DNA from 4 places in the Arthrobacter sp. NyZ413 genome. Region 4 is predicted to be linked to each of the others. Evidence: riboswitches for the same ligand, from Rfam matches in the RefSeq annotation. Region 4 holds a riboswitch; each other region holds the start of a gene.

Region 1 (7,847 bases), 1.2 Mb from region 4:
GTCTGGACCGTCGATGTCTATGAGGCCGTCCGGGTCCGCACCGGCGAGCGGGGCGCCGCAGCCATCTAAGCACCCGATATATGCAAAAGCGGTCCGGTTACCTGGAAGGTAGCCGGACCGCTTTTGCTTGCTTAGCCCCCGACGGCGGTGGGCCAGTCCGCGGGACCGGCACCACCGGCGTCGTACTCCTCGAGCGGAACCGAATCTTCGGCCCAGGCCTTGAGCACAGGCTCCACGATGCGCCAGCATTCCACCGCGGTATCCCCGCGGACGGACAACAGCGGATCGCCCTTGATGATGCCCTCCAGGACCTCGCCGTACGGCAGGAGGTCCGAGGCGCTAAGCTCCGCGTCGAGGGTAACGCGGTCCAGGGTGAAGATATCGCCCGGACCGTTTACATCGACGTCGAGCTGGAGGGTGTCCGGACCAAACCCGATACGCAGCTGGTTCGAGGCATCCACGCCTTCGAAGCCGGATGGCAAGTGCGGCACCGGACGGAAGGTGATAATCGCTTCCTTCCGCATGAGGCCGAGGGCCTTGCCGGAGCGAAGGATGAACGGAACGCCCTTCCAGCGCCAGTTCTCGATGCCGACCTCGACCTCAGCGAGGGTCTCGGTGTTCCGGGATGGATCCACGCCGGCTTCTTCTGCGTAGTCCGGCACCTTGCGATCACCGATTGTGCCTGCTGCGTAGCGGGCCCTGCGCGTGGATTTCGCGTACGGTGCCTCCACGGTGCTGGCGCGCAGGATCGTGGAAATCGCGTCGCGGAGGTCGCGCTCGCCGATGGTCGCGGGGGCATCGATGGCCAGCAGGGCCATGATGTGCAGGAGATGGCTTTGGATCATGTCCCTGAGCGCGCCCGCGGTGTCGTAGTAGCGCGCACGTCCTTCGAGCGCGAGGTCTTCGTCGAAGATGATTTCGACTTTTTCGATGTGGTCCCGGTTCCACACCGGTTCGAGGAAGCGGTTGGCGAAACGCAGTCCCAGGATGTTCAGGACGGTGGCCTTGCCGAGGAAATGGTCCACCCTGTAGATGTGTTCCTCGGGGACGAGCCGGGCGAGGGTTTTGTTGAGGTCTTCGGCCGATTCCGGGCTCGAACCGAAGGGTTTCTCGAGCACGAGGCGCGTTCCCGGCGGCAGTTGGCCGGCGGTCAGGACCTCGCAGGCTTTTTGGCTGACGTGCGGAGGAAGGGCGAAATAGACGGCCACCGGAGCTTCGAGCCCGGTAAGCAACGCGGCCAGTTGGCCGTCCGCGGTGACATCGACCTGGTGGTATTCGGTGTTTGCCTCCATGGCCGCGATCGACTCGCGTCCTGCCGCGTCGGCGTCTTTTCCGGCATCCTCAAAGGCGCTCCGCACACGGTCCGTCCATTGTTCGGCGGTCCACGGGTCCGAGCCTGCTCCGACGAGTTTGAGCCCGTCAGCCAGGCCGCCTGCAACCAGCCTGGCAAGGCCCGGCAACAGCAGCCGGCCCGTAAGGTCCCCCGAAGCGCCGAGGATGAGCAACGTTTTGACAGTTGTTTTGTTGGTCACCGTGCCAGCATGCCATCTTGTTGGTGTCAGTTGGTGAAAATCGGGTACCTATGTTGGTGTATGAGCACCTAAGTGGTGCTAGTTGGTACCCTAGATAGTCGAGTCCCTTCGTTGAGCCAGATCTGTTTGGGGCAGGAATCGTCAAGAAGCTGGCGTGCCGCCTTGGCCGCCATTCGTAGACCATTGAAAGAAGTGCACGGCGCGTGTTCAATTCACTCTCTGACCGGTTGACAGCAACCTTCAAGAATCTCCGCGGCAAGGGCCGCCTCACGGAGGCCGACGTCGACGCCACCGTCCGGGAGATCCGCCGCGCCCTCCTGGACGCGGATGTTGCCGTTCCCGTGGTGCGTGAGTTCGCTGCCCGCATCCGTGAGCGGGCGCTGGGCGCTGAAGTTGCCGCCGCCCTCAACCCCAGCCAGCAGATCGTCAAGATCGTCAACGAGGAACTCGTCGAGATCCTCGGCGGCGAGACCCGCCGTATCCGCTTGGCGAAGACCGGTCCCACCATCATCATGCTCGCTGGCTTGCAGGGTGCGGGCAAGACGACGCTCGCCGGCAAGCTCGCCAAGTGGCTCAAGGCGCAGGGCCACAGCCCGATGCTTGTGGCTTGCGACCTGCAGCGGCCAAACGCCGTGACCCAGCTCCAGATCGTCGGCCAGCGCGCGGGGGTTTCCGTTTTCGCGCCGCATCCCGGCACCACCTCCGAACATGACGTTCCCACCGGAGACCCTGTCGCCGTCGCGCGTGCCGGCGTCGAGGAGGCCCGCCAGAAGCTGCACGACGTCGTCATTGTGGACACCGCAGGCCGCCTCGGTGTCGACGCCGAGATGATGGACCAGGCGCGCCGCATCCGCCAGGCGATCATCCCGAACGAAGTGCTCTTCGTCATCGACTCCATGATCGGCCAGGATGCCGTCAACACGGCGGTCGCGTTCGACGAAGGCGTCAACTTCACTGGCGTGGTGCTGTCAAAGCTCGACGGCGACGCCCGCGGCGGTGCCGCCCTTTCGGTCGCGTCCGTCACCGGAAAGCCGGTCATGTTCGCGTCCACAGGCGAGAACCTGGACGACTTCGAACTGTTCCATCCGGACCGCATGGCCTCGCGCATCCTCGACATGGGCGACGTCCTGACCCTGATCGAGCAGGCGGAAAAGGCGTGGGACAAGGAAGAAGCCGCCCGGATGGCGAAGAAATTCGCCGACCAGGAAGACTTCACCCTGGATGACTTCCTCGCCCAGATGCAGCAGATCCGCAACATGGGTTCAATGAAGAAGATGCTCATGATGATGCCGGGTGCCCAGAACATCCGCCAGCAGCTCGAGCAGTTCGACGAGCGCGAGATCGACCGCGTCGAAGCCATCGTCCGCTCCATGACGCCGCACGAACGTGTTGCCCCGAAGATCATCAACGGCTCGCGCCGCGCGCGTATTGCCCGTGGTTCCGGCGTGCATGTTTCCGAGGTCAACGGGCTCCTGGAGAGGTTTGCCCAGGCGCAGAAGATGATGAAGAAGCTGGCCCAGGGCGGTGGCATGCCGGGTATGCCCGGTATGCCCGGGCTCGGGGGCGGCGGCGCCCGCAAGGGAAAGAGCGCTCCGAAGAAGAAGGCACGTTCGGGAAACCCGGCGAAGGCCGCCCAGGAACTGCGCGACGCCGAGAACAGGCGGTCGAAGTCGGTTCCGAGCGGTGCGGCATTCGGCCAGCCCGGCGCGGACTTCGATCCGTCCCAGCTGAACCTCCCCAAGGGCTTCGACAAGTTCCTCGGCAAGTAAAGTGCCCGCTGCCGGCTTCGCCGGCAGCGGTGATGTCAGTCCCGTGACCTAGGCTTGAGGAATGCAAAAACACCGTGTTGTCTTCGTCCATGGGGCGGGCTCGTTCGGGGCCGCCGCCTGGCCGAAGCAGCATGGTATGGCCTTGCGTTTTGACGCGCTCTTCCTGAAGCGCCACGGTTTCGATGCCCAGGCCGAGCCCTTGGAATCGGATATCCCGGCAGATGTGGACATGCTCCTTGAGTGCCTTGGAGCCTCCGAAACCGTACCCGCCGGCGGTTCGGCGCGGGGCGGCCACGTCGTGGCGCACTCCCAAGGCGCGATTTCCGCCATGCTCGCCGCGGTGGAGCGGCCGGACCTTGTCCGTTCGCTCGTGTTGGTGGAGCCGGCGTGTTTGTCCTTGACGGCGGAGCTTCCGGCAACTGCTGCGTACAAGGCGCTCATGGAGCCGCTGTTCCGTGTCAGGCACGAGCTCAGCGATGACGACTACCAACGCGAATACCTGCGCCGGGCTTTTTCTTCCGAAGCGGCGGTCCCCGATACCCCGGAGGCCCGTCGGACGGCCCGCCGCCTGCGCTTGCAAGCCCCTCCCTGGGAGGCGCCCTTGCACATTGTCCCCGGCGTTCCCACGCTCGTCCTGACGGGTGGTTGGGAGCCACTCTATGAGGAGATTGCCGGCTACCTGCAGGAAACCGGTGCCCTCCACCGCATTGCGGCAGGAGGGCACCGGCCCAATGATTCAGTTGAAGGAGACCGGATTATCCGCTCCTTCATCGCGGACGTCAGCCGTGCCGGATCTGTCCACGCTTCCTGATCAGTTCACGTTTCCCGGGCCCGCCGTTGCGCCAGGCACTGACAGTTCCGGCAGGTAGACCTTGCCGCCTGAAGCGAGGAATTCCTCGCTCTTTTCGCGCATGCCGCTGTACATTTCCGCGATGGCAGCCTGGGAATCGGCGGAACCGTACTCGTCGCGGATGTCCTGGCTGATGCGCATGGAGCAGAACTTCGGTCCGCACATGGAGCAGAAGTGTGCGGTCTTGGCCGGTTCGGCCGGGAGTGTCTCGTCGTGGAACGCTTCGGCCGTGACCGGATCCAGGGACAGGGCGAACTGGTCGCGCCAGCGGAACTCGAAGCGTGCCTTGGACAAAGCATCGTCGCGTTCGTGAGCACCGGGGTGTCCCTTGGCGAGGTCGGCGGCATGGGCGGCGATCTTGTACGTGATCACGCCCGTCTTCACGTCGTCCTTGTTCGGCAGGCCAAGGTGTTCCTTCGGCGTGACGTAGCAAAGCATCGCCGTGCCGTAGCGGGCGATCTCGGTGGCGCCGATCGCCGAGGTGATGTGGTCGTATCCCGGCGCGACATCCGTGACGAGCGGGCCGAGCGTGTAGAACGGCGCGCCGTCACAGAGTTCCTGCTGGCGCTCGACATTCTCGCGGACAAGGTGGAACGGAATGTGGCCCGGACCTTCCACCATGACCTGGACGTCGTACTTCCATGCCCGCTTCGTGAGCTCGGCGAGCGTGTCCAGCTCGGCGAACTGCGCGGCGTCGTTCGCGTCCGCGGTCGCTCCCGGACGAAGCCCGTCGCCAAGCGAAAACGCGACGTCGTACTTGGCGAAGATTTCGCACAGCTCGTCGAAATGGGTGTACAGGAAGTTCTCCTCGTGGTGCGCCAGGCACCAGCCGGCCATGATCGAACCGCCGCGCGAAACGATGCCCGTGACCCGGTTGGCCGTCAGGGGGACGTAGCGCAGCAGCACACCGGCATGGATCGTCATGTAATCCACGCCCTGTTCGCACTGTTCAATGACAGTGTCCCTGAAGATTTCCCACGTGAGCTTGTTGGCTTCGCCGTTGACCTTTTCCAATGCCTGGTAGATGGGCACGGTTCCGATCGGAACAGGGGAGTTGCGGATGATCCACTCACGGGTGGTGTGGATGTCGTCGCCGGTGGACAGGTCCATGACCGTGTCGGCTCCCCATTGCGTCGCCCACTGCAGTTTGTCGACTTCTTCGGCGATCGAGCTGGTGACGGCGGAGTTGCCGATGTTGGCGTTGATCTTCACCAGGAAGGCCTTGCCGATGATCATCGGCTCGGACTCGGGGTGGTTGATGTTGTTCGGGATGATGGCCCGGCCGGCAGCAACCTCGCTGCGCACCAATTCGACGTCGCAGTTCTCGCGGAGGGCGACGTACTGCATTTCGGGCGTCACGATGCCTTGTTTGGCGTAGTGCATCTGGGTGACGGTTTTTCCGTCGATGGCACGGCGGGGGACGGGTTGCGCGCCTTTCCACTCATCCGAGGCGGCGCCGCGGCGCACGGCCGACTTGCCGTCGTCGAGCAGGTTGCGTTCGCGGCCACGGTACGCTTCGGTGTCACCGCGGGCTTCAATCCATTCGTTGCGGAAAGGCTGGAGGCCCACTACGGGATCGCTACCGGGGCCGGCCGTGCGGTACACCCGGAAAGGAGCATTCCCCTCGCCGTTCGGCGAGGGTTCCAAGGCGATTTCCGTTACTGGTACCCGGATTCCGGTCTCAGCGTCCTCGATGAACGCAAGCGAATGCGATTTCAGCGACTGCGTCACCTCGCGGTCCGCTTCATTTTGGGTAGGGCTAAGCTGTGCTTCTTTGGAGCTCACTTGAGTACTCACTTCCTTCGCCGGCATTACCCGGACAGGTTCGACGGTCGCAGGCTGCGTCAGCCTGATCTCAGCCCCTGGCAAGGGCCCCCGTGTGGTCGTAGACGAAGCTACCACACGCGGAAGCTGCTGTGGCGTACATGACAGGAAGGAACATGCCCGCGGCCGGGTAGGGCTCGGCCGAAATGCGCTGCGGTCCTACTCTGGAAACATGCCAGAGATCATCGAATTCAGCGGCGTGGCGCTGACCGGCCCGGAAGAAGAACGGCGCGGCCTGTGGTCGGTCGACGGACGATTGACCTTTGTCCGGCCGGACGGCGCGCCGTCGGCGATCCTCGATGGATGGGTGCTGCCGGGACTCGTGGACGCCCATTGCCATGTGGGCCTGGGCAAAGGCGGAGCGGTAGACGAAGAGACCGCCCGCGTGCAGGCCGCAACCGACCGGAACGCCGGAACCCTCCTCATCCGGGACGCCGGATCCGCCAGCGACACGCGCTGGTTGCAGCACCGGCCGGACATGCCCCGCATCATCCGTGCCGGACGGCACCTTGCCAGGAAGGGGAGGTACATCCGGGGACTGGCGGAAGAAGTCGAGCCGGAAGGCCTGGTGGAGGCGGTGCGCAAGCAGGCCCGCTTCGGGGACGGGTGGGTCAAGATCGTAGGGGATTGGATCGATCGTTCGGTGGGGGACCTCGGCCCGTCGTTCCCCGCGGCCGTGGTGAAGGACGCCGTCGCCGCCGCGCACGACGAAGGCGCCCGGGTTACAGCCCATTGCTTTGCCGAACAGACCATCGACGACGTGCTTGACGCCAGGATCGACTGCATCGAGCACGCCACAGGCTTACTTCCGAGGCATATTCCGCGATTGCTCGATCAGGGTGTCCCCATCGTCCCCACCCTCGTCAACATCGCGACCTTTCCGGACATTGTGCAACAAGCCGCGCCGAAATTCCCCTTGTACGCCGGCCACATGGCGGCGCTGTGGGAGCGCCGATACGAGCGGGTCCGTGAGGCGCATGAAGCCGGAATCCGGATTTACGCGGGAACGGACGCGGGCAGCGTCATCAAGCACGGCCGCATCGGCGAGGAAATCCTCGAGTTGCACCGGGCCGGGCTTCCTCCCGCGGCGGCCCTCGATTCCGCGTGCTGGTCCGCCCGGAACTGGCTCGGAGCGGACGGCATCAGCGAAGGTGCCAGTGCCGACGTCGTGCTTTATGCGAAGGATCCGCGCGCTTCGCTCGACGTCGTCCTGAATCCGCAGACGGTGGTTCTTAGGGGGAGCGTTGTGGACAAAGACGTCGATGAGGAATAAATTGAAGCTTCAAGTAATTTAGATATGTAAAGGGTCGTCGATGGGCGGCGACCACAAGAGCCGGGAGTTTCACATGACCACCACACCCAGCCAGGATCTCCTTCCTGCCGACCTGACCATGGGCACCGTGATGCTCAAAGTGGGGGACATGAAGCTCATGGCCGACTACTACCAGCGGGCCTTGGGCCTGGAGGTCGTCGCGGAGCAGGACGGCGGGCTCTACTACGGCAGGCTCGGCAAGCCGCTGGTGCACTTGGCGCCCGCTTCGGGACTCCAGATCCCGGGGCGTGGGGAAGCGGGCCTCTTCCACACAGCGTTGCTCTTCGAAGACCGGTCTTCCTTGGCCGCGACTGTCGCAACGGCCGCCCAGTATGAGCCGCACGCCTTCGCCGGAAGCGCGGACCACCTCGTGAGCGAAGCTTTCTACTTCACCGACCCCGAGGGCAACGGCATCGAGCTCTACTACGACAAGCCACGCGAAGGCTGGGAGTGGAACGGCGCCTCCGTAGTGATGGACAGCTTGCCGCTCCCGCCGCAGCGCTACCTCCAGCAATTCCTGAGCGAAGAATCGGTGACGGGCCAGCATGAGGCCGGTGCCG
Region 2 (7,847 bases), 1.3 Mb from region 4:
CAACTCGGTTTCAATACCGAGTTTGGCCAAGCGGTCGGCGAGGTATCCAATGGCTTCTTCGTTGGTGAAGTCGGTCTGCTTGACCCAGCGGACCGGCTTTTCACCCAACACCCGGAAGAGCGGTTCGAGGTTCTTTTCCTCCCGGCGGATGCGGAAGCCGGTCTCATTGACGGCGCGCGGGCGGAGCACAGGGGCCGCCACCTTCGGAGGCGCAGCGGTAACAGCATCGCGGGCTGCCATGACGATCTCGGCCATCGCGAAGCTCAACGGGCGCAGGCCTTCGTGGCTCGTCGCCGATACTTCGAAGACGCGGTAGCCGCGTTCCTCCAATTCGGGACGGACGAACTCGGCCATGTCCCGACCATCGGGGAGGTCAACCTTGTTCAACACAACGAGCTTGGGGCGCTCATTCAAGGGCACTACCTCGCCGTCCACGCCGGCGTAGCTCATGTCCACCGCGTACCGGTCGAGTTCCTGCTCGATGATCGCAAGGTCGGAAAGGGGATCCCGGTCCGATTCCAGCGTTCCGCAATCGAGGACGTGCACCAGGGCGGCGCAACGCTCCACATGGCGGAGGAAGTTGTGGCCGAGGCCCTTGCCCTCGCTGGCACCCTCGATGAGGCCGGGGACGTCGGCAATGGTGAACCGGACATCTCCGGCCTGCACTACGCCCAGGTTGGGAATCAAGGTGGTGAACGGGTAGTCGGCGATCTTGGGCCGGGCTGCCGACATCGCCGCGATCAAGCTGGACTTGCCGGCGGACGGGAATCCCACGAGGGCGATATCGGCAATGGACTTGAGCTCAAGGACGATGTCGCTCGAATCGCCTTCGATACCGAGGAGGGCAAAGCCGGGAGCCCTGCGTTTCTGGGAGGACAGGGCGGCATTGCCAAGGCCACCTTGGCCGCCCGCCGCGGCGATGTACTCCGCGCCTTGGCCTACGAGGTCGGCGAGGACCACTCCGTCCTTGGTTTTGACAACCGTTCCTTCGGGAACAGGAAGGACCAGTGTTTCGCCGTTCTTGCCGCCTCGCCAGTCACCCATGCCGGGACCGCCGTTGGTGGCGTGGCGGTGAGGGGCATGGTGGTAGTCAAGGAGCGTCGTGGTCTGGGCATCGACCCGCAGGATGACGTCACCGCCGTTGCCGCCATTGCCGCCGTCGGGACCGCCCAAGGGCTTGAACTTCTCACGCTTGACAGAAACACAGCCGTGGCCGCCTGTTCCGCCGGATACATGAAGTACTACCCGGTCTACGAAGGTGGCCACGTGTTTCTCCTCAAAATGGATCCTGCTGCTTGATTGCGTTGGCGAAGCTGGCTCTCCGCCCCGCCCCAGTAGATTCTAGTGCGGTTAAAAAGACAGGTGGAGCGGGCCAACCGGCCCGCTCCACCCGTTCAGAACGTTGTATTACTCTGCAGCTGCAGCAGCAACGATGTTCACGACACGACGGCCGCGGCGAGTACCGAACTCAACCGCACCGGCCTGCAGTGCGAACAGGGTGTCGTCGCCACCACGGCCGACGCCGGCGCCCGGGTGGAAGTGGGTGCCACGCTGGCGGACGATGATCTCGCCTGCGGAAACAACTTGGCCGCCGAAGCGCTTCACGCCGAGGTACTGGGCGTTGGAGTCACGACCGTTGCGAGTGGAGCTCGCGCCTTTTTTGTGTGCCATGGGATATGCCTGCCTTTAAATTCTTGGGAATCTGTTGAAAGCCTGAACAGCAACCAGCGGTTACTTGATGCCGGTGATGCGGATCTTGGTCAGTTCCTGACGGTGACCCTGGCGCTTCTTGTAGCCGGTCTTGTTCTTGAACTTCTGGATGACGATCTTCGGACCACGGAGGTCTTCGAGGATCTCGGCCGTGACCTTGACCTTGGCAAGGTCTGCAGCGGCGGAGGTGACCTTGTCGCCGTCAACCAGGAGCAGTGCGGGCAGCTCAAGGGTGCTGCCGGCTTCACCGGCGACGCGGTTCAGGGTTACGTAGTCTCCAACGGAAACCTTTTCTTGGCGGCCGCCTGCGCGGACAATCGCGTACACCACTTGGGCACTCACTTCTCTCGACGTTTATTACTAAATTTGCGTGCGGAACCCCGAACCGAAACGGGCCTGGTTCACGCTGTGCCTCAACGCCGTGGACCCCTATGCGGAGTCCATGAGTTATCCCTGAACAGTCCCGAATCAAGGAACGGTTTCAAAGAAACAGTTCCGAACGAAAGGTTCTCTGGGCATAACCCAAGTGTTGGCGTAAGCACCGAGGATCTAGATTACGCTAGTTTCTCCCCCGGCTGCAAATGAGGCCCGGTCCGGAGGCCGCCATGTGATGGATGCCACGGACTGGCAATGCCGCCGTCCGGTACCGTGCCCGTACAGCTTACCCTTGACGTTGGCGAAACCCCGGACGTGCCGCCCGACACGCTGCGGCAGCGGCCCACACCGCGTACGGGGGTTGTCAGCCGTGAACCCGCGGCGCGTCGAAAAACGCTGTTTCATAGCGGCAGGACCGGGAAAACGCCTCCAACATCGCTTCCCGCTCCGCGGGCGACGCCGCGCCTGCGGCAACATCGATGATGCCGATGGCCGTGCGGGTGGCTTCGGCGAATGCTTCGTCAGCGTATGTGCGCAACCAATCGGCGTAAGGGTGCCCCGCCGGTGCGCCCGACTCGAGGTATCCGTCGTGGAGCTGCCGGCCCACCTCGGCGTACAGCCAATAGCACGGCAGGATGGCAGCGACCAGGACGGCATAGCTTCCCGATGCCGACGCCGCCACCAAGTGGTCCACGTAAGCCTTCGTGACGGGCCCCGGCTGGCTGCTGGATTCTCGGGTCGCCAGCCAGTTCCGGTGCAGCTCGGACTCGACCTCCAGGCAGGTTTGGGCTCCACGGGCCCAGAACAGCTGTTCAGCTTCGCTTGGAGCCAGTGCGCTTGCCCGCGCCAGGACCCGGGAGTATCCGTTGAGGTAAATGGCATCCTGAGCCAGGTAGTACGCGAAATGGTTTTCGCCAAGCGCCCCGGACTGCAGGTCCTTGATGAAGTCCAAGGCATGGATGGCGTCCAGTTCAGGGCGGGCCTCCTCCCACAACCGTGCCGCGAACTCCCCGGGCTGGAGGCCGTTGTCCAGCGCATGGAAGTGGTGGATCGGCCCGTTGCCCTTGCCGACTTCCAACACCGCTGATTCCGCCAGTGCCCCGTGGAGCCACGGCTTGACCACGCGAAGGGCGGACTCCCAATCGCCGGACCGCACCTTGGCGGTGGCCATCGCGGACGAGAGCGAGCAGCCCGTGCCGTGGCTGTTGCGGGTTTCCACCCGCTCGCCGGGGAAGACCACGACGTCCTGGCTCAGCAGTCCAACGGTGTTCACCAAGGCGTCCGGGCAGCCCGGTCCCTCCAAGTGGCCGCCCTTCACCAACACGGTGTTTCCACAGGCGGCGGCCAGCCGCTTGCCCTGCGCGAGTGCCGAGTCCCAATCAGCGGCTTCGGATTCGCCCAGGAGCATGGCCAGTTCCGGCAGGTTCGGGGTGATCAGATCGGCCAAGGGCAAGAGCTCGCGGAGCGCGGCTTCCGCGGATTCCGCGAGGAGGCGGTCGCCGCTGGTGGCGATCATCACGGGGTCGAGGACCACGACGGCGGGACGCACCTTCCCGAGCCAGCGGCGTACTTCCTCGATCACCGCGGCATCCCCGAGCATGCCGATCTTGACGGCGTCCACTTCGATGTCGTTGCCGATGGCTTCAAGTTGCTGGCGCAGGAAATCAACAGGCGGAACATGGACCCCGGTGACGCCTTGCGTGTTTTGGGCGGTGAGGGCCGTAATGGCGGCCATGCCATAACCACCTTGGGCGGCGATGCTCTTAAGGTCGGCTTGGATTCCCGCTCCGCCCGAAGGATCGGATCCGGCGATGCTGAGGACCCTGGGCACGCGTCGGCGCGTTGCCTTGAGCGGGTACACGAGTGAATGCGGTGATGAAGCCATGCGGGACATCCCTTCGCCGGTGCTAACCGGACAGGTTCAACGGGTCTGGTCTCAGCCGGCTTGGTGCGCGGCACCCCGTGTCAGTCCCTTAGCTTAACCCGGATCACACGAAGTCCGTGGATCGAGCGTTCGACGAGCCGCTGGGGGCCCGGGCCGCCCGAAGGCCGGAACGAAGAAGCCCCGGCAGTGTCCGCGGATGCGGAAACCACCGGGGCTTCGAATGAAGGTACCGTCAGAGCTCGGACTTCGGCACGCCGACGCCAAGGATGATCGGTTCCTCTGTCGACGTGGGCTTGGCGGATCCTTCAACAGGGACCTTGGCCTCGTGGGCGGAGCCGCCTGACGCAGCCGCGGAGGCCTCATGGTGTTCGACATCCGTGGCGTTGGCCGCGCCCTGCGCCCGGCTGGCGCTACGGTTGCGGCGTGCCCTGCGGCTGCGCGGTGCAGACTCCGCGGACCCGTTTGACACAGCAGGCCCAGGAGCGGGAGCTTCCTCCGCGCGAGCCTCGCCCTCGGAAGGCTTGCTTCCCGATGTTTCCGCTTCCGGGGCAGCCTGTTCGGGACCTTCCCCTGCCGGGGTTTCGTCTTCCGGGGCATGGCCGAGGCCGGCAAACGCCTTCGCCAGCAGGTCCAGGCTCATCGTCGGAGTGCCCGCAGCCTGGGGCTCCGGGTGGTGGACGAAGGGCAAGGCGACTTCTTCGCCACCAAACCGCAACACGGGCTTCACGCGTTCCTCGATGCCGAACGGGCTTGACGAAGGAGCAGCGGCTTCCTGTCCACCGGAGGACCCGGCCCCACCCGCGGACGAACCCGGCGTCGCGGCCGGAGCCTGGACGGGCGCTGCGCCGGACTCTTCCGCGGTTGCCTCGCCCGCGGCGAGTTCCGCGGCATGCCGCAGCTCGTCGTCGTGCACGTGTGCCGCATGGGCCGCGGCCGCAATGGTGGCAAGGGCCGCACGGGTGGCGGCCTGGCGGCCGGGATCCGTCGGTTCGACATGGACGGCACCCGCAGTGGTTACCGGGGCCTCGGACGAGCCCTGCCCCGACCCCCTGCTGCGGCGGCGCTTCCGCGGTTCAGTGCGGCCTGCCGGCTGGGATTCGGCGCGTGGGTGGTGGTGCTCGGCGGCCAAAACGTTGGCCCGGCGATGCTCCACGGGCTCGTCGTGGGTGACGACACCGCGCCCTGCACACACTTCGCACTGCTCGCCGAAGACTTCGAGCAGCCCGGTGCCCATCCGCTTACGGGTCATCTGCACCAGGCCAAGCGAGGTCACTTCGGCGACCTGGTGCTTGGTGCGGTCCCGGCCAAGGCATTCGACCAGGCGCCGCAGCACGAGGTCGCGGTTGGACTCGAGGACCATGTCGATGAAGTCGATGACGATGATTCCGCCGATGTCGCGCAGGCGCAGTTGCCGGACGACTTCCTCCGCCGCTTCGAGGTTGTTCTTGGTGACGGTCTCTTCAAGGTTGCCGCCGCTGCCGGTGAACTTGCCCGTGTTCACGTCAACAACGGTCATGGCCTCGGTGCGGTCGATCACGAGCGAACCGCCGGAAGGCAGGAAAACCTTCCGCTCCAGGGCCTTGTGGATCTGCTCATCCACGCGCCAAGCCGAGAAGATGTCCTGCTCGGACGTCCACTTTTCGAGGCGCCCCACCAGGTCCGGAGCCACATAGGTCACATAGGCTTCGATGGTGTCCCACGCCTCATCGCCCGAGACGATGAGCTTGGAGAAGTCCTCGTTGAAGACGTCGCGGACAACCTTGATGGTGAGGTCCGGTTCGCCGTACAAAAGTTCCGGAGCAAGGATCTTCGTGGACGTGGACTGGCTCTCGATGCCTTCCCACTGGGCGCGCAGGCGGTTGATGTCATGAGTCAGCTCTTCCTCGGAAGCGCCCTCGGCAGCGGTGCGGACAATGACACCGGCGTTTTCGGGAAGGCGGTCCTTGAGGATCCGCTTCAGGCGGTTCCTCTCGACGTCGGGCAGCTTGCGCGAGATGCCGGTCATGGACCCGCCGGGAACGTAGACGAGGTAGCGTCCCGGAAGGGAAATCTGGCTCGTCAAGCGGGCGCCTTTGTGGCCTACCGGGTCCTTGGTGACCTGCACGAGCACCGAATCGCCGGACTTCAGGGCGTTTTCGATGCGGCGCGGCTTGCCTTCCAGCGTCACGGTGTCCCAATTGACTTCACCGGCGTACAGCACCGCATTGCGGCCGCGTCCGATATCCACGAAAGCGGCTTCCATGGACGGCAGGACGTTTTGGACCTTGCCCAGGTAAACGTTGCCGATCAAGGAGTCCTGCTGCGTCTTGGACACGAAGTGTTCGGCCAGCACGCCATCTTCCAGGACCCCGATCTGGATCCTGTCGTCACGCTGGCGCACGATCATCTGCCGGTCCACGGATTCGCGGCGGGCCAGGAACTCGGCTTCGGTGATCACTTGACGGCGACGCCCGGTCTCCCGGGATTCACGCCGGCGCTGCTTCTTCGCTTCAAGGCGGGTGGAGCCCTTGACGCTCGTGACCCGATCCGGGCCCGTGGACTCCACGTGCGCGCGGGGAGCGCGGACGCGGGTCACAGTGTTGGGCGGATCGTCGTCTCCGCCGCCGGTGAGCTCGAGGTCCTGGTCGCCGCGACGACGCCGCCTGCGGCGACGCGAGGTCACGCCTTCTTCCAGGGCTTCCTCGGCCTCGGCTTCCCCGTTTTCTTCACCCTCGACAGAGGCCTCTTCACCGGGAACTTCATCGCGATCGGACCCACGGCGGCCACGCCGCCCGCGGCTGCGACGCCGACGGCGACTTCCGCCCTCATCCAGCTCGTTGTCATCGCCAGGCCGTTCGCCGCCCTCGGATTCTTCATCGACAACGGCAGGGCGCACAACCGTGCTCAAGTCCGGAGCCTGGAAAAGCATGGAGGTAATGGAGCCCGGTTCCAGGAAGAGCGACGCGGCAGGGCCGGCGGCAGCTGGCTCGGCGTTCCCAGCGACGGCCGGCTCAGCATTCTCGGCCAGCTCTTCGGCCTCTTCTTCAGTGACCGGTTCCGCGACTGCCACTGAAGGTTCTTCGGCGGGTGCTTCTTCGGCTGCGGGTTCAGCAGGGACTTCCTCCGCTGGTTCGGCTGCCGCCGCTTTCGTCGTACGACGGCGCCGCACCGGCTTTTCGGGTGCAGCTTCCGTTTGCGGGGTTTCGGGTTCGACGGCGGCAGCCTGCGCGGCGTCCCCGGAACCTTCAGGGGAAGTTTCTTCAGCGAAACCAGGCAACGGTTCGGCGTCGACCTTCTTGCGGGCCCGGCTGCGCCGGACGGGCGCCTTGGGCGCTTCAGGAGCCGTTGCGTCGGCGACCTGCCCTGCGGACGGGGCGTCAGCTCCGGCGTCGGGCGCTTCCCCGGGTGCCTCCGCAGCAGCTTTCGGAGCGGCCTTGCGGCGGGTGCGGGTGGCCTTCTTCGGCGTCTCCGGGGCTGCTTCCGGCGCCGCGTCTTCGGCGGCGGCTACAACTTGCTCATTATCCATATGTGGCAACACTCCTGCCCTTGCGCAACCGCCACATCCGGTGCCCAGAGGGGCAATATTTGTCAAAACCCGCAGGCGTTGACAGAAGTCAGTAGTTGTCTTTCCGGTTCGCACCGGCATGCGGGTGCGGCATCCACGGAAAGCCGGCCTTGCTCAAAACCCGTTGTTCTATTGCCACAACCAGGTGCCGTCCATTGCCGCTGCGGGCCTACCGAGGATCATCGGATCCGGCATGCCCTGCTGGCGGCTGGCGGTCTTGGGAACAAGATGCCGGACCGGAATCCGCATGTGGATCGGCTTCCGGCCATGTCCATTCTCTCATACGCCCGCGCCGCCAGCGGGAAAATGCGGTGTAAAGCTGCCGTGCCGCCG
Region 3 (7,847 bases), 860 kb from region 4:
TCGGGGTATCGTTCCGGCTGGGGCGCCGCTCCAAGTTCCCGGGCGGTCCTGCCCACCTCGGTGGCTGCGCGGATGTCGCGCCCAGTCACCTCACCGCCGGCATCGTGCGAGCTGTAGCGGACGAACACCCGGTTGTAGCGCCAGTCCAGGTCCGGGTGGTGGTTCTGGGCCTCAGCGATGCGCCCGACGGCGGCAATCAGCTCAAGCGCGGCAGCCGACGTCGGGCATTTGAAGACGGTGACCACCGCGCCAGAGCGGTATTTCCAGTCCGGCAGTGCCGCCAAGGCGGCGTCGAGCGCCGGTCCGGTGAGGATTTGGTCCTTGCCCGCCATGTTCGTTCCTTCCCCGGCGTGCCTCCGTTTCGGGAGGCTTTATGCGACGGGCTGATTGCCGCTAGAGGAACTCGGCGCGTCCTTCCATGGCCGAGGACGCCAAGGCGTGCTCCCGCCGCGGGATACGGCCCGCTTGCCTTGCCAGCCTACCGGCGATGACGGCATGTTTGAAGGCTTCGCCCATCTGGACCGGGTTCTGTGCGCGGGTGACCGCCGTAGCCAGCAGAACAGCATCGCAACCGAGTTCCATGGCCAGGGCGGCGTCGGAGGCGGTGCCGATCCCGGCGTCGAGCACTACCGGCACGGAAGCACGCGACACAATCAGTTCGATGTTGTGCGGATTCAGGATGCCAAGGCCCGTGCCGATCGGTGCGCCCAGCGGCATCACGGCGGTAGCCCCGAGGTTTTCCAGGCGAAGGGCCAGGACGGGATCGTCGTTCGTGTAGGCAAACACCTTGAAGCCGCGGTCCACGAGCTTCTCTGTTGCGTCCACGAGCTCGACGGCGTCAGGAAGGAGGGTGTGTTCGTCGGCGATGACTTCGAGCTTCACCCAGTCCGTTTCGAGTGCTTCCCGGGCCAGTTCGGCCGTCATCACGGCGTCTTTGGCCGTGAAACAACCGGCGGTGTTGGGCAGGACGCGGATTCCGTGGTCTACGAGCAGTTGGAAAAGTGAGCCGGTTTCCGACGGCGAGTACCTGCGCAGTGCCACCGTGGTGAGTTCGGTTCCGGACGCGAGCAGGGCTGCGCCCAGTCCGTCGAGGCTCGGCGCCCCGCCCGTCCCGGTGATGAGCCGCGAACTGAATTCGACGCCGTCGATCACCAAGGAATCGGTAACGGTGCCCGCACTTTGGGTGCTTGTTGTTGTCATGGTTCAGCCTCCTTGGACTGCTGTAACGATTTCGAGTTCGTCGCCCTCTGCGAGCGCCGTGGCCGCCCATTGGCTGCGCGGCACCACTTCGGAATTGCGTGCGACGGCGACTCCGATCTTGAGTCCGTCGCTCGCCTGGCCGTTGGCGTCCAGTGCGCGTCCGGTGATGTGGCTGACGACAGTAGTGACCGATGCGCCCTCACCCAGGGTGTGTTGGGCGCCGTTCAGTTTGATGTTCATGCGTAATCCTTCGAGAGGTGTTGGCAGGTCAGGTCCTGGTCTCCGTCAGCGGAGGCAGTTCCTGTGAGTGGTCGTGAGAAGCGGCCGGGCCGGAATTTGTTCCAACGCGGATCGGCGACGTTGTCCATGATGTCGACGCAGATCCGGCCGGCTGCCGGGGTGAGGAGCACGCCGTGCCGGAAGAACCCGGTGGCGACGATGAGGCCCTGCACGTCCTCGCCGCCAGTGTGACCCGAGGTTCCGGGGCTTTGGACGCGTCCCAGCAGCGGCGCGTTGTCCGGTGTGCCCGGGCGGGCGCGGGCGGTTGCTTCCAGGAGTTCGAGTTCGGATACCGCGGGCACCAGCACTTGGGCGTCGCGCAGCAATTGGTAGACGCCGCCGGCGGACACTGGGTTGTCCGATGTTCCCGCGCCGGACAGGTCGTCTTCCCGTTGCGTCGCCCCGATGACCACGGTTCCGTCTTCGCGCGGAACGATATACACGGGCACGCCTCGGACCATGCCCCGGACAGTAGCCGTCACGAGGGGCTGGAGCTTGTCCGGAACGCGCAGCCGCAGGATGTCTCCATAAACAGGACGGAGCGGGAGGCTGAGCCCATCCGGCAATTCTCCGAGCGCGGCGGCACCGAGTCCGTTGGCGACGATCGTCTCGGTGGCGAAGACTCGCGTACCCGATTCGAGTGCCACTCCGGCGACTCGTCCGCTGTCCCACAAGAGCTGCTTCGCCCGGTCGGGGACAGTGACGCCGTCGTCGGTTCCCTCGGTCCAGGTGGGATCGGCGGGCTCGTGGTCTTTCAGCGCGGCCAGGATGGTGGCCGCAAGCCTGCGGGGATCCACTTGGTGGTCGCCGGGAATGGCGAACGCGCACGAAATCTGCGGACTCAACAGCGGTTCCTGTTCCCGGGCCTCACGGACAGGCACTGACTCCACCTGGAGACCGTGGGAACGCTGGACGTCCCGCAGGTCGGCGAGTGCGCGCCGGTCCGCTGCGTCCGCGCCGACGGCGAGGGTCGGCGTCGTGCGGTATCCCGTGCCATGTCCGGAAGCCGAGGCCGGAAGCGATTGTTCGAATCCGGGCCAAAGCGCCGACGATTCGAGCATGAGCTCCAGGAGGTCCTCTTCCTGGTAGTGCAATTCGCTGACGGGCGCCAGCATGCCGGCGGCCGCGAAAGTGGCGCCGCTGGCTGGCGCGGGATCGATCAGCGCAACTGAGCGGCCAGATTTTCGGGCCTCCCACGCGATGCCGAGGCCGATGATTCCACCGCCGATCACGGCTACGTCGGCCTGCAGGCGGGCAGGCTGGAATGTGTTCTGGGGTTTTGGCTCGTCCATGGAGTCCTTCCCTACGCCGGTACTAGCCGGATCAGGTCAAGCGGTCGGCGCTGAAGCCCTCTCAGCCGCGCGGCGATTGTGACTGCCGCCGCGGCTCCCGCGGTACCAGCCCAGTTTAGAGGAACTACTCTGTTTTCCATGACCCTGAACGATGTCCACACCACCGCCCGCCTTTACCTCTGCACCGATGCCCGCAAGGAGCAGGGCGATTTTGAACAATTTGTCGATGCTGCGTTCCAAGGCGGGGTGGACATCATCCAGTTGCGGGACAAGAGCCTTGAGGCAGCCGAGGAGCTCGAACTCCTCGAGGTCCTGCATGCGGTGGCACAGCGACACGGCCGCTTGTGGGCCGTGAACGACCGCGCCGACATCGCTTCCCTGTCTGGGGCTCCCGTGTTCCACATCGGCCAGAAGGACATTCCGCTGCGCTCCGCCCGGAAGCTCCTCCACGATCCCACTGTTATCGGTCTCTCCACCCACTCGCCGGAGCAGATCGACGCCGCGATCGCCGCATCGCCCGGCCGCAGCGGACTCGACTACTTCTGCGTGGGACCCGTGTGGGCGACGCCCACCAAGCCGGGCCGTACCGCCGTCGGGCTCGAGTTGCTGAAGTACGCTGCCGACGCAGTGAAGAGGGCGGATGAGGAAACCGTGGGAGGCGTCGTGCTGCCGTGGTTCGCCATTGGGGGCATCGACCTCGGCAACGTCGACGCCGTCGTGGAGGCGGGCGCCAGCCGCATCGTCGTGGTGCGGGCGATCACGGAGGCGACGGACCCGACGGCGGCTGCACAGTCGTTGCTGGCTGCCCTCGATGCGGCGGCCGCGTAGGCGCGCTGCCGCGAACAGGAACGGGCCGGGAGACAGTGCCTCCCGGGGTCCGTTTGGCAGACTCCGGGAGGTTTTGGAGTTACCCTGACTTTCGTGTCACATCAGCTAGCCCCGAACGTCAGTGAAGCCGCGAACACGCTGGCGGAAGCGCTTGCGTCCCTTCGAACGGAACTTGAGCTGCCTTCCGGCTACCCCGCTGATGCACTGCGCGACGCCGAAACCGCAGTGTCCCGCCACACCCTGCCCGCCGTCGACCTGACGGACGTTCCTTTCATCACGATCGACCCCGCTTCGTCCACGGATCTCGACCAGGCCCTCTTCATCGAACGCGAGGGGAACGGTTACCGGGTTCTTTACGCGATCTCCGACGTTCCATCGTTCGTGCTTCCCGGTGGCGCGCTCGACGCCGAGACCCGCCACCGGGGGCAGACCTACTACGCTCCGGACGGCCGGATCCCGCTGCACCCGGAAATCATCAGCGAACGCGCCGGGAGCCTGCTGGCCGGGCAAACGTGCAGCGCGTTCGTCTGGGATTTCGACCTCGACGCCGACGCCGAGTTCCGTGCTGTCTCCGTCCGGCGTGCGAGCGTCCGGAGCCGCGCCAAACTCAATTACAAGGGTGTCCAGGCGGAGATCGATTCCGGAACGGCCGATCCGGTCCTTCAGCTCCTCAAGGAGGTGGGGCTCAAGCGGGTGGAACTCGAGAGGCTTCGCGGCGGGGCAAGCCTGAACATGCCGGAGCAGGAGATCGTGCAACTGCCCGACGGCGGTGGCTACCGGATCGTTGCCGCTCCGTCGCTGCCGGTGGAGGACTGGAACGCGCAGATTTCCCTCATGACCGGGATGGCGGCGGCCCGGCTGATGCTCGACGGCAAGGTGGGAATCCTCCGCACGATGCCGGCACCGGATGAGCGGTCCTTGCTCCATTTCAAGCGCCAGACGGGTGCGCTCGGCAAACCGTGGGATGACGGGATCAGTTACGGCGAATACTTGCGGACCTTGGACGCCAAGGATCCAAGGCAACTGGCGATCCTCCACTCGGCCGGGATGCTTTTCCGCGGCGCGGGCTACACGCCCTTTGACGGCGAGGTACCGGAGAGCGTCATGCAATCCGCGATCGGCGCACCGTACGCCCACACGACGGCTCCGCTGCGCCGCCTGATCGATCGTTTCGTCCTGGTAATTTGCGAGGCGCTCAGTGCCGGGACGGCGATCCCTGCGTGGGCGCGCGACGCCCTGCCGAGCCTGCCGGAGATCATGGCGTCTTCCGACCAGCTTGCGGCCCGGATGGAGCGGCTCGCGCTTGACACCGTGGAAGCTGCCCTCTTGGTGAACCATGTCGGCCAGGAATTCGACGCAGTGGTTATCGCCGGGTCAAAGCCCTCGAAGAACAACGGAAACGGCAATGGCAATGGGAACGGCGCCAACGGTAACGGCAACGGCCACCCCTACGGCACCGTCCAGATCGCAGAGCCCGCGGTCACCGCACGCTGCGAAGGAGAGCTCGAGTCCGGGACGAAGGTCCGGGTGAAGCTCCTTGAAGCCAACATCGCCACTCGCCAAATCACGTTCGAACTGCTTTCCCAGGCCGATGCCTTGGGCGTTCAGGAGCCCTGATCCGGGTTTTCCCGCGTCCTCACGCTAGACTGTGGGGGTAGTAATGGATGCCCGGTCGTTGATTCAGTTAAATTCTTGACATCAACAAGCCCGCCCCTACGCGATCTTGAGATACACCAGCTGGTCCCCAGTGCCAGTATTTAGATAGCCCGCGATCGGCTTCCACTGGATTTGCCCGCGCGCCATCCGTGCTCCGGAACGGCATTGCCACCACCGTTGAGCACGCAGCGCGGCCTAAATGAATAAGGAAACTCCACCGTGAGTGAATTGCACACCCATGAAGTCCTGACAGACGGAACAGAAACAATTGAGCCCGAAGAAACCATCTCTTCGGACGAGACGCCCCACGAGATCGCCGAAAAGTCCTTCGCCGACTACAACGTCCGCGCGGACATCGTCGAATCCCTCGCCGACGCAGGGATCACCCACCCGTTCCCCATCCAGGCCATGACCCTTCCGGTAGCCCTCGGTGGTCACGACATCATCGGCCAAGCCAAGACCGGCACCGGAAAGACCCTTGGGTTCGGCATCCCGGCCCTCCAGCGAATCGTGGGACGGGACGATCCGGGCCACGATAAACTGGCGGTCCCGGGCGCGCCGCAGGCCTTGGTGATCGTCCCCACGCGCGAACTCGCCGTGCAGGTGGCCAACGACCTCCAGACCGCTTCCAGGAAGCGCAATGCCCGGATCGCAACGATCTACGGCGGCCGCGCCTACGAACCCCAGATCGAAGCCTTGCAGAAGGGCGTGGAGATTGTGGTGGGCACTCCGGGCCGCCTGATCGACCTCTACAAGCAGCGCCACCTGAGCCTGAAGAACGTCCGGATGGTCATCCTCGACGAAGCCGACGAGATGCTCGACCTCGGGTTCCTCCCCGACGTAGAGACTCTCATTGCCGCCACCCCCGCGGTCCGGCAGACCCTCCTCTTCTCCGCGACGATGCCCGGTCCGGTCATCGCGATGGCCCGCCGCTACATGACGCAGCCAACACACATCCGGGCCGCGGATCCGAACGACGAAGGCCTGACCAAGCGGGACATCCGCCAGTTGATCTACCGCGCCCACAGCATGGACAAGACCGAGGTCGTGTCCCGGATCCTGCAGGCCCGCGGCCGTGGCCGGACCATCATCTTCACGAAGACCAAGCGCACCGCGGCCAAAGTCGCCGAGGAACTGGTCGACCGCGGCTTCGCGGCTGCGGCCATCCACGGCGATCTCGGCCAGGGTGCCCGCGAGCAGGCCCTGCGTGCCTTCCGGAACAACAAAGTGGACGTCCTTGTGGCAACGGACGTCGCCGCCCGCGGCATCGACGTCGACGACGTCACGCACGTCATCAATTACCAGTGCGTCGAAGACGAGAAGATTTACCTGCACCGCGTTGGCCGCACCGGCCGTGCCGGCAACAAGGGAACCGCCGTCACGTTTGTGGACTGGGACGAAGTCCCCCGCTGGGCCCTGATCAACAAAGCCCTCGGCCTGGACACGCCGGAACCCGTGGAAACCTACTCCTCCTCCCCGCACCTTTTCAGCGACCTCGACATTCCGGAAGGCACCAAGGGCCGCTTGCCGCGGAACCAGCGCACCCTTGCCGGAGTCGACGCTGAAGTCCTCGAAGACCTGGGCGAGACCGGCAAGAAGACTTCCCGTTCGCGCGGCGGCTCGGCCGGCGGACGTTCAGGGCGCGACGGCGGCCGCGGCGGACGCCGGGCAGCCAAGTCCGGAGACGCTTCCTCGCAGGAAAGCACGGGCGAGGGCGGACGCACCCGCACGCGCCGCCGTCGTACGTCCAATGGCGAAGCAGCCGCAGCAGAAGGTTCGGCCCAGACAGCGGACGCCCAGTCCGGCGAAGGCACCGAGAAGCCGGCCCGCGCCCGCCGCTCGCGCACCCGCCGGCGCAACGGCGAAGTGGTTTCCTCCCCGGCCACGTCCGGCGAGAGCACCGAGGCTTAACGGCCTCAATGACTGACATTGTTTGGGCGCCGGACGGCAGCAACCTGGTGGTTCACGCGGACAACGCGGTATTCCTCCCTACGCTGCCGGACGGCGCCTTCACACTGATCTATGTGGACCCGCCATTCAACACGGGGCGCGTCCAGCGGCGCCAAGAGACGCGCATGGTCCGCAACGCCGAAGGCGACGGCGACCGCGTCGGGTTCAAGGGGCGCTCCTACGACACCATCAAGGGCGCCCTGCACAGCTACGACGACGCCTTCAGCGACTACTGGTCGTTCCTCGAACCGCGCCTCCTTGAGGCCTGGCGGCTCCTCGCCGACGACGGAACCCTGTACCTGCACCTCGACTACCGGGAAGTGCACTACGCCAAGGTGATGCTGGACTCGATCTTCGGGCGCGAGTGCTTCCTGAACGAGATCATCTGGGCCTACGACTACGGCGCCCGGGCCAGGAACCGCTGGCCCACCAAGCACGACAACATCCTCGTGTACGTCAAGAATCCGGGCAAATACCACTTCGACAACGCCGAAGTGGACCGGGAACCATACATGGCGCCAGGCCTCGTCACGCCGGCCAAGCGCGAACTGGGAAAGCTCCCCACTGACGTGTGGTGGCATACGATCGTCTCGCCTACCGGCAAGGAGAAGACCGGCTATCCGACGCAAAAGCCGGAAGGCC
Region 4 (7,847 bases):
GTGGACCAGTTTTCTTCGCTCATGCTGGTGGTTTCCTCCGTGGTCAGCCTCGCCGTCCTGGTCTATGCGACTGGCCAAGGCATGGCGGACGGGGACAGCGAAGCGCCGGTATCGATCTTCCACCCGACCTACTTGATCCTGGTTGCCGGGGTTTCCAACGCTTTCCTCACGGGCGACCTCTTCAATCTCTACGTCGGCTTCGAAATCCTGCTCACGGCGAGCTACGTGCTCATGACGCTGGGCGGGACCGGTCCGCGCATCCGCGCCGGCGTCACTTATGTTGTGGTGTCCGTGGTGTCCTCGGTGCTGTTCCTGATCGCCATCGCCATGATCTACGGCGCCACCGGAACCATCACCATGGCCGATCTCGCAGTCAAGTTGGCCGGCTTGGATCCGGGAACCAGGAACCTGCTGCACGTCATGCTCCTGGTGGCCTTCGGCATCAAGGCCGCCGTCTTCCCGCTCTCCTTCTGGCTGCCAGACTCCTACCCGACGGCACCCGCGCCGGTCACCGCGGTGTTCGCGGGCCTGCTCACCAAGGTGGGCGTCTACGCCATGGTCCGCACCGAAACATTGCTCTTCCCCGGCGATACCCTCAACGCGCCCCTTATGGTGGTGGCGTTGTTGACCATGGTGGTGGGGATCCTCGGCGCGATAGCCCAAAGCGATATCAAACGTCTGCTGTCCTTCACTTTGGTGAGCCACATCGGGTACATGGTGTTCGGCCTGGCAATGTCCTCGGTTGCCGGACTGGCCGCTGCCGTCTTCTACGTGGCGCACCACATCACCGTCCAGACCAGCCTCTTCCTGGTGACGGGCTTGATCGAGCGCCGTGGCGGAAGCTCATCCATGGACAGGCTCGGAGGGCTCGCCAAGTTGTCTCCGCTCTTGGCCCTCCTGTTTTTCATTCCGGCAATGAACCTCGCCGGAATCCCGCCGTTCTCCGGATTTCTCGGGAAGCTTGGCCTCCTGCAGGCCGGGATCGCGCTTGGGACACCGCTGGCCATCACCTTGGTGGTGGGAGGCGTGGTCACGAGCCTCCTGACCCTCCTGGCAGTTGCCCGCGTGTGGAACCGCGCGTTCTGGCGCAAACCCGAGGACGCGGAATACCCCGATCGCGTCCTGAAGGACACGGCCGGTGTGGGCCTGCTTCCGCGGTCCATGGTGGGAGCCACCACGGCCCTGGTGGTGTTCGGCGTCGCGTTGACTGTGTTTGCCGGTCCGCTCTTCCATTTGGCAGGCAACTCCGCCGAACAGATGCTGGACCGGACGGCCTACATCCATTCGGTACTGGGGGACAACGCCCACGTTCCAGGAACCGCGGCGCCGGGTGTCCAACCGGGTGTCCAACCGGGTGTCCAGGGGAGCGGCAAATGAGCCGCAAACGGATCTCCTTCCGCACCGAACTTCCCCTCCTCATTTGGCTCGTGGTGGTCTGGGGCGCGCTCTGGCGCGACTTCAGCCCCGGCAACCTCGTCTTCGGCGCCATGGTGGCAGTGGTGGTTGCCCGGGTGTTCTACTTGCCTCCGGTCGAGCTCAGCGGGCGCTTCAACGTGCTCCGGGCCATTCCTTTCGCCGTGGTGTTCCTCGGCAAAGTGGTGGCAGCGAGCTTGAACGTGATGTACCTCGCTATTTTCCGGGGACCCGCGGTGACCAACGCCGTCGTCGCCGTTCCTTTGCGGAGCCATTCAGACCTCATGGTGACCGCCACAGGCCACGTGATCTCGCTTATTCCGGGGTCCCTTGTGGTGGAGGTGGACCGCTCCACGTCCACGCTGTACATCCACGGGCTCAACGTCCGGAACGAAGCCGACCTCGCCAAGCTTCGGCGCGAAGTCCAGGACACAGAGGCAGGACTGATACGCATCATGGGAACCCGGGCCGAAATGGAAGCACTCCAGGCCGAAGGATGGCCTGCAACGAGGGGAGCCCGATCGTGAAAGACCTCGTCCTGATCGTCACAGCGGTGATCCTGAGCCTCGCGGCGGCCGGCGCGATCTACCGGATCGCCGTCGGGCCTTCCCTGTTGGACAGGGTCCTCGCCTCAGACGTGCTGCTCGCCATCCTCGGCGCGGCCCTCGCAATCGATATGGCCGTCAACCGGCACCTCAACAACCTCGTGCTGCTGGTTGCCTTGGCGCTCATTGGATTCATCGGTTCCGTGACCGTGGCCCGCTTCGTCGCCGACCGCAGGGGGCAGGTCAATGACTCCTGACGCCACCGGAATGGACGCCGTGATCGACGCCGTCACCGCGGTCTTGCTGATTGTCGGCGCCCTCATGTCGCTTGGCGCCGCGATAGGCCTGTTGCGCTTTCCCGACCTCATGAGCAGGATGCACGCGGCCACCAAACCGCAGGTACTGGGACTGTTCCTGGTCCTGGCCGCCATAGGCCTTCAAATGCGCGAATGGTGGGTGTGGCCGGTCCTGCTGGTTGCCTGGATCTTCCAGCTGCTCACCGTGCCCGTATCCGCCCACATGGTGGGCCGCGCAGGTTACAGGACCAAGCACCTCCACCCCGAGCTGCTCAGCGCCGACGAACTGGAAGCCGTGGTGCTTCGGGCTGCGGGCGAACAAGCGTCTGCTGGCGAAGAACCAGCCGGGGAAAAGGACGAAGAGGCCGGCAAGCAGCCCTAGACGATGTCCTGGGTCTTCTGGAAGCGGACGATCGCGCGTTGCGTGCCGCGGTTGGCCAGGACCTGGATGACTGTGCTGACGGTTGAGGAAATCAACGCGAAGGTAAGCGCCGAACGAAGGCTCTGGGGGGTTTCGTCCTTGTCGGTCGGCGGCTTGTTGCCCGTGGTCTTCTCCCAGACGGTGTTCACGATCTTCGTTCCGACCAAGCCTGCGACGATGCTGATGGCGGTGCCCATGAGCTTGATGAGCATGTTCATTCCGGGACTCCTTCGTTTGGCGAAACTGGGGCCGTCCCCAGCCTAACCCCACAACCGGCTCACGCGTCCGGCCGGCCCTGCTGCCGGGCTTGGCGCCGGAGCCGGAAGAACTCTTCGAGGGCGCCGGGTTCCGGCCGGACGGGGAAGATGTCCCGATCTTCGGCTTCCACCGCGTCCATCGTGCCGAGCCTGAGGAGTTCTTCCAGCAGGGCCAAGGTGGGAGGCATCAGCTTGAGCGTACCGGCGGCCTCGGATTCGAGGATTCCTTGCACGGGCAACCAGACTGAAGACGACGCCTCCGTTGTCTGGTGCTGCGGCTCGGACCCGCGATCGGGGAAGGCCAAGTAGAAGAACGTGTCGAAACGCTTGGGCTGGTCTGCGGGAGTGACCCAGTTTGCCCAAGGGCGAAGGGCCGTGGCCGGGAGCTCCAGCCCGGTTTCCTCGAAGACTTCGCGCTGGGCGGCGGCCAGGACGCGTCCCGCGTTGTGCCGGGCCGAAGCGGGATCGGTGGCAAGGCTGCTCCGGTGCCACGCGGACGCGTGCCGCTCGACGACGTCGTCCGTGAAGTCCCAGCCGGAGCTGTCCACCTGGTCGACGCGCCCGCCCGGGAAAACCACCATGCCGGCGGCGAAGTCCATGGTGGATACCCGGTGCTGGACAAAGACCTCCAAGCCGGAAAGTCCAGTCCCTTCGTCGTCAGGAATAGCCACGTCCCGGACAAGGATCACGCTCGCGGCGAGCCTGGGTTCGGCCACCTTTGGGCTGTTCGCTTCGCTCATGCTTGTCACCATACCGGGGCCTGCCTGGGCCGGCGTCTCCGGTGATCCAGCAGGTTGAGACGCAATCGGGTCGCAAAGGGTCCAAAAACAAGCCGAGGTGTAAACTGAACCACGCCCAGAAAGGGTGCATTTGATAACGACAGGGGAGCGCCGGCCGTCGTGCCCGCAGCAGTGCGGACGCGGAGGATGGGCGCTGAGAGTGCGGATAGCCGCAGACCCTCGAACCTGATCCGGCTAGTACCGGCGCAAGGGAGTCGAGTTCTCAAAGTGTCCGGAAACCGGCGCGGCGGAAGCTGCCCAGGAAGCCGCAAACACTTTCCCCTCCTGTTCCTCAGGAGGACAAAATGACTGGTGTTTCTGCAAGGCCGGGCATGGCCAAGCCCGGTTACAACTGGCGCGTCGTCGACATCGTCGTGGCTGCGCTGATTTCCATCGCCGGCGGCGTGATCTTCTGGGCATGGGACCAGATGGCCTTGGTTGCCACACCGATGAGCGCTTCCTACCCGCCCTTGTCCGGCATCATCGCCGGCGGTTGGATGATCCCGGCCGTCCTCGGCATGCTAATCGTCAGGAAGCCCGGCGCGGCCATCTTCTGCGAGACGGTCGCGGCCACGAGCGAACTCTTCATGGGCTCCCAGTACGGCACCACGGTGCTGATCTCGGGCGTCCTGCAGGGTCTTGGCGCCGAGCTGATTTTCCTGGCCTTTGTGTACAAGAAGTTCAACCTGCCGGTTTCGTTGCTGGCCGGGGCAGGCGCCGGCCTGTTCTGCGGTCTCAACGATTCCTTCCTCCCGTGGGGCTGGAACATCGCCTACGAGCCCATCGACAAGCTTGCCTACATCGCGTTCTGCACGGTTTCCGGTGCGGTAATCGCCGGCGCTTTGGCCTGGATCGCCACCCGCGGCCTTGCCAAGACAGGCGTCTTGAGCGCATTCGCGTCCCGCAAGGCCGCTTCGGAGTCCGTCTTTTCCTGATGCCCAGTACTGATTCCGGCACCGCTGCCGTGGTGCGGCCCGCCGCCATTTCCGCGCAAGGGTGGGGTTGGCGGCACTCGGGCCGCGCCACGCAGGCCATCCATGCCCTGGACCTGGACATTCGTCCGGGCGAGCGGGTCCTTTTGCTTGGACCTTCGGGCGCGGGCAAATCGACGCTCCTTCACGCCCTTGCCGGCGTCCTTGGCGAGGAAGGCGACGACGCCGACGAAACCGGCTCGCTGCTGGTGGATGGCGAGTCGCCGCGCGCCCGTCGCGGAAGGGCCGGACTCATGCAGCAGGACCCGGAAACCCAGGTGGTCCTGTCCCGCTTGGGTGACGACGTCGCCTTCGGTGCGGAGAACCTCAGGGTGCCTCGGGAGGAAATCTGGAAGCGCGTCCATGAAGCGCTCGACGACGTCGGGCTGAGGAGCAGCGCGGGCGACGGTTTTGCGCTGGACCACCCGACGTCGGCCCTGTCCGGCGGGCAGAAGCAGAGGCTCGCGCTCGCCGGGATCCTCGCGATGCGTCCCGGTCTGATCCTCCTGGACGAGCCGACCGCCAACCTTGACCCGGCCGGCGTGCTGGAAGTCCGGGATGCGGTGGGCCGTTGCCTGGACAAGACCGGCGCCACCCTTGTGGTGGTGGAACACCGGGTTTCCGTGTGGAAAGACCTGGTGGACCGGATCGTGGTCCTCCAGCCAGGCAGCACCTCCGAAAGCGGTTCGACGCCGGCCGTCCTGCTCGACGGCGCGCCCGACGCCGTGCTGGCGCAAGCGAGGGACATGCTCATTGCTGCCGGCGTGTGGGTACCCGGTTACGTTCCCGCCACCCGTGCGCGCACGGCAACCCCTGGTTCCGGATCCACGGCACGGGACGAGGTCCTGCTGAGCGCCCGTGACCTCGCGGTTTCGCGTGAACCTGCGCGCCGTCGCGGATTCAAGTCCATCCCGCCGGTCCCCGTGCAGTCGGGCCTCGATGCCGACGTGCTGGCCGGCCAGGCGCTCACCATCACCGGCCCCAACGGCGCGGGGAAATCGACCTTCGCCCTGACGCTGGCCGGCCTGTTGGCGCCCGTGTCCGGAACGGTGAGTGCCGCCGTCGGGCTCAGTGACGGCGCCGGCGCCGATCCGTTCAAGTGGAAAGCCCAACAGTTGATCTCGCGGATCGGGACCGTGTTCCAGGAGCCCGAACATCAATTCGTGACCGGCCGCGTGCTGGACGAGCTCATGTTCGGGCCCAAGCACCTGGGCCACGGCGAGGACCGCGTGGACGAACTGCTCGAGCGGCTACGTTTGGGCCACCTGGTGGACGCCAACCCGTACACGCTCTCCGGGGGCGAAAAGCGCCGGCTGTCCGTCGCCACCGTGCTCGCCGCACACCCTCGCGTCCTGGTGCTGGACGAGCCGACGTTCGGCCAGGACGCCAACACGTGGGCCGAACTGGCGTCCTTCCTGTCCGAACTGCTCGACGCCGGCACATCGGTTGTTTCCGTGACCCACGACCAGGAGTTCACGTCCGTCCTGGGCGGAACCGAGATGCGGCTCGAAGCTGCCTTTCGGGGGCCGCGACAGAAAGCTGGAGCGGCATGAGGCAAGAACTGAACCTGCGCGGCAACAACGCGCTCCTGACCCGCGCGAACCCGCTGGCGAAGTTCGTCGCCGTCTTCATGGTGACCCTGGTGCTGGCGTTGTCCATCGACTTGGTTTCGGCGTCAACCGCCCTTCTCGGTGAACTGGCCCTGTTCCCCTTGGCCGGCCTCACTTTGCGCCTCTTGTGGCAGCGCGGATGGCCGCTCATCGTCGCGGCGGCCTTCGGCGGCTGGAGCACGGCGATCCTTTCGGCGGACAGCGGCAGGGTGTTTTTCGACGTCGGAATCTGGTCCATCAGCGAAGGCTCGCTCACACTGGGCCTTGGGTTCATGCTCCGGGGCCTGGCGATCGCCTTGCCGGCCGTCCTCCTTATGAGCTGCACCGACCCCACCGACCTCGCCGACGCTTTGGCGCAAAAGGCGAAGCTACCGCACCGTTTTGTGCTGGGGACCTTGGCCGCGCTGAGGCTGGTCGGCCTTGTGGCGGAGGAGTGGCAGACCATCGGCATGGCGCGTCGTGCGCGTGGCGTCGGCTCGCATGGAAGTCCCGTCCAACGCTTCAAGGCGATGCTTGGCCAGAGCTTCGGGTTGCTGGTCCAGGCGATCCGGCGGGCGTCCCGGCTGGCGGTGACCATGGAGGCGCGCGGATTCAGCGGCGGCCAGCGGACTTGGGCCCGCGAATCCACGTATAGCCGCCTGGACGCGTGGGTCCTGGTGGGCGGGGCAGTCCTCGCCGGTGCCGCCATGCTTGCCGCCCAATGGGCGGGGACGTGGCACTTCGTATGGCTTAAGCAGTCCGGCTAGCCTGGGCGGTTTCACCCCCGACGACCCCCCGACGCGACTTAGTAAGCATACTGATAGATTGGTGCTGACTGGTGTCGCTGCGGATCCGTGAACCTGCGGTCCGCCAAGGGAAAGGCGGAATCCATGCCTGCTTCGGGAATGGTCGGGGTTCATGAATCCGGTGCCCCGGCCGTGCGGCTTCCTGCCCTCGGAGGCCACGACGGCGGAGGCCACGACGGCGGGCTGCCGGCGCTCGGGCACTTGCTGGCCCGCGTTGAGGAAGCGGCGGGAGATGTACCGGCCTTGCTCGCTTTGGCCGTGGAAACCGGACGCCAAGCACCGCTGCCGGGACAAGGCAGGACCGGCCAATTGTGGGAGATGCTGGTCTCCATAGCCGCCGTGGATGTCGGTGCCGCGCGGGTCTTCGAACCACATCTCGACGCGCTCGCCATCCTCCAGCAATCCGGTGCGGTCCAACCTTCCGGCGCCGTCCAACCTTCGGGCGCTTGGGGCGTTTTCGCAGCGGAAGGTCCGGACATGCGCCTCAGTGCGCGCGGGAATGCGGGATCGGTTTCGCTTTCCGGCTCGAAACCCTGGTGCTCCTTGGCCGGGAACCTGGATTCCGCCGTCGTGACCGCCCACACGGATGACCAGCAGCGGCGCGCGTTCGCCGTGGACCTCCACCACCCGGGCGTGACTGTGGAGGAGCCCCGTTGGGTCGGTCACGGGTTGCGCGAAATCCCCAGCGGAACAGTCCATTTCGAAGACGTGCCTGCCCGCGCGGTCGGCGCTGATGGATGGTACTTTGTCCGGCCCGGCTTCGCTTGGGG

The links. A riboswitch is a leader RNA that binds a small molecule or an ion and turns the genes downstream of it on or off. The one in region 4 is predicted to bind thiamine pyrophosphate.
Region 1: it holds a riboswitch for thiamine pyrophosphate, as region 4 does, so the genes downstream of both, thiC (phosphomethylpyrimidine synthase ThiC) here and ABCW42_RS18635 (ECF transporter S component) in region 4, are expected to answer to the same signal.
Region 2: it holds a riboswitch for thiamine pyrophosphate, as region 4 does, so the genes downstream of both, thiD (bifunctional hydroxymethylpyrimidine kinase/phosphomethylpyrimidine kinase) here and ABCW42_RS18635 (ECF transporter S component) in region 4, are expected to answer to the same signal.
Region 3: it holds a riboswitch for thiamine pyrophosphate, as region 4 does, so the genes downstream of both, thiO (glycine oxidase ThiO) here and ABCW42_RS18635 (ECF transporter S component) in region 4, are expected to answer to the same signal.

What each region holds. Positions count from the first base shown of each region.
Region 1 covers NZ_CP155434.1:2,800,092-2,807,938, reverse strand. Annotated here, with positions in the region: gene ABCW42_RS13115 (P-II family nitrogen regulator) at 1-69, shown strand, start outside; gene ABCW42_RS13110 (glucose-6-phosphate dehydrogenase) at 132-1,532, opposite strand; gene ffh (signal recognition particle protein) at 1,736-3,301, shown strand; gene ABCW42_RS13100 (alpha/beta hydrolase) at 3,363-4,112, shown strand; gene thiC (phosphomethylpyrimidine synthase ThiC) at 4,113-5,936, opposite strand; TPP riboswitch at 5,932-6,040, opposite strand; gene ABCW42_RS13090 (amidohydrolase family protein) at 6,148-7,248, shown strand; gene ABCW42_RS13085 (VOC family protein) at 7,322-7,847, shown strand, end outside.
Region 2 covers NZ_CP155434.1:2,710,651-2,718,497, forward strand. Annotated here, with positions in the region: gene obgE (GTPase ObgE) at 1-1,266, opposite strand, end outside; gene rpmA (50S ribosomal protein L27) at 1,408-1,671, opposite strand; gene rplU (50S ribosomal protein L21) at 1,732-2,040, opposite strand; gene thiD (bifunctional hydroxymethylpyrimidine kinase/phosphomethylpyrimidine kinase) at 2,450-3,970, opposite strand; TPP riboswitch at 3,962-4,058, opposite strand; gene ABCW42_RS12665 (Rne/Rng family ribonuclease) at 4,203-7,475, opposite strand.
Region 3 covers NZ_CP155434.1:3,130,232-3,138,078, forward strand. Annotated here, with positions in the region: gene ABCW42_RS14550 (4a-hydroxytetrahydrobiopterin dehydratase) at 1-332, opposite strand, end outside; gene ABCW42_RS14555 (thiazole synthase) at 394-1,200, opposite strand; gene thiS (sulfur carrier protein ThiS) at 1,204-1,440, opposite strand; gene thiO (glycine oxidase ThiO) at 1,437-2,771, opposite strand; TPP riboswitch at 2,763-2,882, opposite strand; gene thiE (thiamine phosphate synthase) at 2,910-3,599, shown strand; gene ABCW42_RS14575 (RNB domain-containing ribonuclease) at 3,693-5,216, shown strand; gene ABCW42_RS14580 (DEAD/DEAH box helicase) at 5,475-7,166, shown strand; gene ABCW42_RS14585 (DNA-methyltransferase) at 7,175-7,847, shown strand, end outside.
Region 4 covers NZ_CP155434.1:3,988,841-3,996,687, reverse strand. Annotated here, with positions in the region: gene ABCW42_RS18665 (Na+/H+ antiporter subunit D) at 1-1,377, shown strand, start outside; gene ABCW42_RS18660 (Na+/H+ antiporter subunit E) at 1,374-1,940, shown strand; gene ABCW42_RS18655 (monovalent cation/H+ antiporter complex subunit F) at 1,937-2,215, shown strand; gene mnhG (monovalent cation/H(+) antiporter subunit G) at 2,205-2,636, shown strand; gene ABCW42_RS18645 (DUF4235 domain-containing protein) at 2,633-2,893, opposite strand; gene ABCW42_RS18640 (NUDIX hydrolase) at 2,953-3,672, opposite strand; TPP riboswitch at 3,804-3,942, shown strand; gene ABCW42_RS18635 (ECF transporter S component) at 4,017-4,646, shown strand; gene ABCW42_RS18630 (ABC transporter ATP-binding protein) at 4,646-6,235, shown strand; gene ABCW42_RS18625 (energy-coupling factor transporter transmembrane component T family protein) at 6,232-7,038, shown strand; gene ABCW42_RS18620 (acyl-CoA dehydrogenase family protein) at 7,162-7,847, shown strand, end outside.